DNA from 3 places in the Colwellia sp. KS18-150 genome. Region 3 is predicted to be linked to each of the others. Evidence: predicted binding sites of a transcription regulator. Region 3 holds the regulator's gene; each other region holds the start of a gene.

Region 1 (2,278 bases), on a different contig from region 3:
TCTTGATCTTTACATTGACCATTTTCAGTTAACATGGCCGCGGTAACCACAGGAAATGTTAATACTGATTTCTCACGCTCTTGGTTTAACCATGTTAAGAAAAATTGTTGTAAAGATTCGACAGTTTTCCAATTTGGTTTAGTAAAGTCTGGGAAAACAAACTCACCAAACATAGATTCAAAATAGTGCTGGTCAAATAATGAAATATTCCAAAAGACACTTTGATAGCCACGGGCTGCAGCAGGTTGGTTAATTGCATAGACTACATGCTGTAAGTGATTCTCTATTGCAAACTTATGGGAGTTTAAGTATTCATCGCCATATTCAAGACGAGCAAAGTAATCGAAATAAGTTAAAAACTCTACGGTCGCAACGGCGCCTGCAAATTGTGCAGAAATAGCAAAAATGAGGTTAACAAAAGAGCCACAAAAAGACTCTAGATGTTTTGGTGCTTTAGACTCGCCACCCAGCTTGGTTAAACCATCGAGTAAGAATGGATACATACTAATGGAAGTACAGTAAGGTTTTAAGCTAGTCTCATCATGCACATAGATTTCATGATCTTCAATTTGTCTTAGGTACTCATCGGCTAAATCGTTGTTAAAAATGTCACGAATTTTATCTTGAACCAAACCTCGATTAATTTGAACAAAACAATCTTTAAGAAGCTCAGCTTCTAATGTGGCTATATTTTTATGACTAACATTAGCGTTAGCATCCATTTTTGAACCGTCAGCAGCATTTTGTGCTAAGAAGTATTCATGGATGAAATTCTTTTTATTATCTATTTGTTGTTCACTAAGCCGTAACATTGTTGACTCCTTTAGGGGGGTTGGTGTTTTGATTTTTTATAAAGAGGTGGTTGAGTTTTTCACCGCTAATAACATTTCGAAATACTTGGTTTGTATTTGTGCTTTCTAAGCCACCCAGGTTGGCTTGCCATGCACCTGTTTTCAAAAAGTTAAGGTGTTGAGTTATGTTTATGTCTATATGTTTTTCCCCAGAATATAAGCATGTTTTTAGACCAGAATTTTGGGCAATAAGTAATTTTTCAATAAGTTCACTTTGATGCCACTCACCGCCAAAGAACAAGATGCAGCTGACAAGACCGTGGTACTTTTTAAGCCAAGCAATAAAGGATTTGTTTGTTAGAGGAGTGCCGTATTTTTCATTCCACAGCTCTGTGCTATGACAGCCTACGCAGCCGAGTTTGCAGCCAGTAATGCTAAAGCACAAACTGATCTCGTTAGGAACTTCTTGGAAAACAATCGTTGGCGGAAGAGTATTGAAAATTTTCATGTCTATATGTTGTGTTTATTTTTGTTGTTGACACAATATATAGTATTTGTTGGTTTTTGTTAGTTGATTAAGATCAACTTTGTTCTATAGAGTTTGCAATTAATAGTGTTATTTACTTTATATTTTTGCAAATGTATTTACGGCAAAGGAAATCATTTGATGAGTATGATTTAATCGGTACTGATTCTGTCACCGATCAAATCAGTTGGCATGGTTGCTAAAATGCTAGATTTTAAATTGGTAATTAAATTTTGCACCTGCGTGATCAGTATCAATTGATATTTCACCATTGAGCTTTTGAGTAATTAAGTTACACACAATCGACATCCCTAAACCAACACCACCCTTTTTTTTAGCCGTAGTGTAAAAGGGGTCAAAAATGTGTTTTTGCACTTCTGGTGACAAGCCAATGCCATTATCTTGATAGGCTACTTTAATTAAATCATTTTGTTGAGAAATGTTTATGACAATATGATTATCATCAATATTATTAAAGCCATGGCGTACACTGTTAGTAATTAAATTGGTTAGGATTTGTGCATGAACACCGGGGTATGTTGCGAAATTTATATTGTCATCTGCGACTATGTCTAGTGAAGCTTTTTTAGTTTTCAATACTGAGTTCAGTGTCGATACAATTCTCAGGTAGTACTCTTTTATATTGATAGTCTCTATTTCTAAGTGGTGTTGATCGGCGGCAGTTTTTTTAAAGTCCTCAATTAATTTTTTAGCACGTGTTAAATTACTCCCTTGCATGGATAGTGCTTCGTCTACCGCATGACAATAATGCTCCATATCTTTCATGCTTAATTGCTGGCTAGCTATTTTATTTGTTAACTGCTTATGTTCATCAGTAATAATACTGTGCGTTGTAATGGCAATACCTAAGGGGGTATTTACTTCATGAGAAATGCCAGCGACTAAACCTCCTAGAGCCGCCATTTTCTCTGATTCAACCAATTGTTGTTGTGCTTGTTGT
Region 2 (2,278 bases), on a different contig from region 3:
GTAACATTATAGATGTTGGTTGTGGCGGTGGTATATTAAGTGAGTCTTTGGCGAAATTTGGCGCTAATGTCACCGGTATTGATATGGGTACAGAGCCTCTAAATGTAGCAAGGTTACATGCTCTGGAGTCAGGGTTAACAATAAACTATGAAAAAATCACTGCCGAAGAGAAAGCCCTACAAGCGAAAGAGTCATTTGATTATGTCACTTGTATGGAGATGCTCGAGCATGTACCCGATCCCTCTTCAATTATTAATGCCTGTGCTCAAATGATAAAACCTGGTGGCTTAGTTTTCTTCTCTACCTTAAATAAAAACATAAAGTCGTATTTACTGGCCATTGTTGCTGCTGAGAAATTATTTAAATTAGTACCTGATGGCACTCATGAGCATGATAAATTCATTAAACCCTCTCAACTCATAAGCTGGGCACAAGCATGTGATTTAAAATGTATCGATGCCAGTGGCATTCATTACAATCCTATTACTGAAAATCATAAACTAACGGACAATTTAGATGTCAATTACATCTTATGTTGTCAAAAACTTTAAGCGTATTTTTAGCAGTGTTTCTTAAATAAGCACTTTGACCACTCTGTAACCAAGCTAGCAACACATTGAAAATATGAGGTTTTATATTCTATATTCTAATTAGTAATATAGAGTCCTAAAATCCAATTAAAATATTTCTAATGGATATTTTTATTAAAAAAGTGTTTGCAATTAGCAAATCATTCAATGAAATGGTGGTACTAGGTTAGTCATCACTAACACAATACTAAACACTTAAAAAACAGCTAAAAACTAACCAATTTAAACGCTTGCAAAAAAAGGTAAACCTCATTATCTTGTGTTTAGAAAATAAATAAACCCAAGATGTTGTGCGCTGAAGTTCTTTTTTGCGTATTCAGGGAAATAATAAAAACAAAGGGGTTTCTTCAGTCGCATTTAATAACAGCTTTATTTGAAATTGCTGTGCATTGAAGAACAAAATAATAACAATTTTTATCACAGGTCTTTCATGAATAATAATCTTTTTGTTACAAAGCGTAATGGCGAAAAAGAACCCATCGATCTCGAAAAAATCCACCAAGTTATTGCTTGGGCTGCAGAAGGATTAGAGCAAGTTTCCGTATCTCAAGTAGAGCTTAAATCACATATTCAATTTTATGATGGTATTAAAACAGAAGATATTCACGAAACAATTATCAAATCTGCTGCTGACTTAATTTCAGAAGAAACCCCAGATTACCAATATTTAGCCGCAAGACTGGCTATATTCCATTTACGTAAAAAAGCTTACGGTAAATTTGAACCACCAAGGTTATATGACCATGTTGTTAAATTGGTTGAATCTGGCAAATATGATCAACATTTACTAAGTGATTATAGTGAAAGTGACTTTGAGCATATGTCTTTGTTTTTAGATCATAGCCGTGATCTTGACTTTAGTTATGCTGCTGTTAAACAGCTTGAAGGTAAATATTTAGTACAAAACCGAGTTAACGGTGATATTTATGAAAGTGCTCAATTCCTTTATATCTTAGTTGCTGCATGTTTATTTGCTAAGTACCCTACTTCTACACGTTTAAAGTACGTTGAAGGTTTTTATAATGCCATTTCAACCTTTAAAATATCTTTACCTACACCGATTATGGCGGGTGTTCGTACACCAACACGTCAATTTTCTTCGTGCGTATTAATTGAGTGTGATGATTCTTTAGATTCAATCAATGCAACATCTAGCGCTATTGTTAAGTATGTTTCTCAACGCGCGGGGATTGGTGTTAATGCCGGAAGAATTCGTGCTTTAGGAAGCACCATACGAAATGGTGAAGCATTTCATACCGGTTGTATTCCATTTTACAAACACTTCCAAACCGCTGTAAAAAGCTGTTCACAAGGTGGTGTTCGTGGTGGTGCGGCAACGTTATTCTATCCTCTATGGCACTTAGAAGTAGAAAGTCTGTTGGTTCTTAAAAACAACCGTGGCGTTGAAGAAAACCGTGTCCGTCATTTAGATTACGGTGTTCAGTTTAATAAATTGATGTATCAGCGCTTAATCAAAGGTGGCTCAATTACATTATTTAGTCCAAGTGATGTGCCGGGACTTTATGACGCTTTCTTTGAAGATCAAGACAAGTTTGAACAATTATATGTTCAATACGAAAATGATGAGTCAATTCGCAAAAAACGTATTAAGGCGATTGAATTATTTACTTTGTTCGCACAAGAGCGTGCAAGCACAGGGCGTATTTATTTACAAAATGTCGATCACT
Region 3 (2,278 bases):
ACACAAGGTAATTCCACTTGCTCTACAAAATGAGGCCATTGTGGTAAGTTTTCAAGGGCTGAATCAGCTAATTGTTTAGTTGAAGAGGTTTTTCTTACTAATAAGATGTCACTATCTTGTTCGAAAAAGGGTAAATCAGCAGTTAAACGGCTCTGACTATCAATAACAATTCGAAGCGGCTGACGCAGATCTTTTTTAGCATAGTGCTCTGTTAATTCACCTAATTCAGACCAACGAACAGTCATTTTAGCGTTATCAAATAAAATCGAGTCCGCACCTGAAATAATTGCGCAACTTTGCGCGCGTAGCCGCTGCACATCCTGTCTAGCTTCTTTCGACGTTATCCATTTGCTCTCTCCTGACTTCATTGCTGTTTTACCGTCAAGGCTAGCCGCCAACTTCACGCGAACATAAGGCTTACCTTCTGTCATTAGTTTTATAAAACCAATATTAAGCGCTTCTGCTTCTTTGGTTAATAACCCGAACTCGGCTTTAATACCGGCTTGCTCAAGTATTTTTAAGCCACGACCTGAAACTTGTGGGTTTGGGTCAACCATAGCAGCAACAACACGACTAACTCCAACGTCAATCAAGCCCTTAGCGCAAGGAGGGGTTCGACCAAAGTGACTGCAAGGCTCAAGAGTCACATAAGCGATGGCTCCTTGAAGATAGTTAGGGAAATTCAGCTTTGCATCGGCAATGGCATTAACTTCAGCATGACCCTGCCCTGCCTTTTGATGGAAACCTTTACCAATGATAGTTGCTATTCCATTAACGTCACTAACGAGTACACAGCCAACTCTAGGGTTTGGAGATGTTGTATAATGACCTTGTTTGGCAAGCTCTATTGCCAATGTCATATATTGATGATCTTGCTCGCTAAACACTTAATGTCCCTAAACTATTTCTTCGCTCGACTATTCTTGCCCCGACTTAGGCTTTCTTTACCAAGTTGAGCAATTTCATCCGCAAATTCACTGATATCTTCAAAAGATAGATAGACTGATGCAAACCGTAGGTAAGCAACTTTGTCTAATTCTTTAAGTTGCGTCATTAATAAATTACCTAGTATTTCACTGGTGATTTCACGCTCACCTGTTGCACGTAATTGTGATTTTAACTTATTGATTGATAACTCAACTTGCTCAGTACTAACAGGGCGTTTTTCTAACGCTCTCATTAAACCTGCACGCATTTTATCTTCGTTGAAAGGCTCTCTTGTACCATCGCGTTTAATAATACGAGGCATTACCAACTCTGCAGACTCAAAAGTGGTATATCGTTCATGACAAACGAGACACTCTCTACGTCGTCTAACTTGATGACCATCTGATACTAAACGGGAATCAATTACTTTAGTCTCTAGTGCACTACAAAATGGACAATACATTACTTACCTTTTAGGTGTCGCTTAACTCGCTTGGTTATCTCAATTTCAGCATTGAGAAAATAAAGCCATTAAGATCAAAAATGGTCGCTTGATGCGACCATTTTAATATAAATTCACTGCTATACCAATGTAATTAATAGTAAATTAATTTTAACCATTCTATTTACTATTCAAATGCATTGATGCCTTAGCATAGTGACTATTTATATACAGGGAAACGTGAACATAGCTCTTTTACGTTAGCTTGAACTTTAGCAATTGTTTCTTCGTTATTAATGTCATCTAAGATGTCACAAATCCAGCCTGTTAACGCGTTAGTTTCTTCAATACCAAAACCACGACGAGAAATTGCTGGCGTACCTAGGCGTAATCCAGAAGTTACAAATGGTGAACGCGGATCATTAGGAACTGAGTTTTTATTAACTGTGATATGAGCTTTACCTAAAGCGGCATCAGCATCTTTACCGGTAATATCTTTATCAATTAAATCAAGTAACAATAAATGGTTTTCAGTACCATTTGAAACCACTTTATAACCACGCTCTTGTAAAACTGCAACCATAGCTTTGGCATTATCAAGTACGTTTTGTTGATAAGCTTTAAACTCTGGCGCTAACGCTTCTTTAAAGGCAACGGCTTTTGCTGCGATAATGTGCATTAATGGTCCACCTTGACCACCAGGGAATACTGCGCTGTTTAGCTTTTTATAAATAGCTTCATCATCACAGGCTGAAACAATTAACCCGCCACGTGGGCCAGCTAATGTTTTATGAGTAGTGGTAGAAACAACATGAGCATGAGGTACAGGGTTAGGGTATAAACCTGCAGCAACAAGACCTGCAACATGAGCCATATCAACGAAAAAGTAAGCACCGACACTGTCAGCAA

The links. Region 3 encodes NrdR, which represses ribonucleotide reductase genes. Its sites were predicted from a motif close to AAACACNANATNTNGTGTTT; they were not measured.
Region 1: nrdG (anaerobic ribonucleoside-triphosphate reductase activating protein) is a predicted target of NrdR. The motif match lies at 1,328-1,347, and genes of this name have one in related genera.
Region 2: nrdA (class 1a ribonucleoside-diphosphate reductase subunit alpha) is a predicted target of NrdR. The motif match lies at 867-886, and genes of this name have one in related genera.

The regions. Positions count from the first base shown of each region.
Region 1 is NZ_BAAJMC010000028.1:22,662-24,939, forward strand. Features, by position in the region: gene nrdD (anaerobic ribonucleoside-triphosphate reductase) at 1-812, opposite strand, end outside; gene nrdG (anaerobic ribonucleoside-triphosphate reductase activating protein) at 799-1,299, opposite strand; gene AC27IF_RS18885 (sensor histidine kinase) at 1,525-2,278, opposite strand, start outside.
Region 2 is NZ_BAAJMC010000004.1:183,106-185,383, reverse strand. Features, by position in the region: gene ubiG (bifunctional 2-polyprenyl-6-hydroxyphenol methylase/3-demethylubiquinol 3-O-methyltransferase UbiG) at 1-551, shown strand, start outside; gene nrdA (class 1a ribonucleoside-diphosphate reductase subunit alpha) at 1,021-2,278, shown strand, end outside.
Region 3 is NZ_BAAJMC010000003.1:79,746-82,023, forward strand. Features, by position in the region: gene ribD (bifunctional diaminohydroxyphosphoribosylaminopyrimidine deaminase/5-amino-6-(5-phosphoribosylamino)uracil reductase RibD) at 1-887, opposite strand, end outside; gene nrdR (transcriptional regulator NrdR) at 902-1,390, opposite strand; gene glyA (serine hydroxymethyltransferase) at 1,590-2,278, opposite strand, start outside.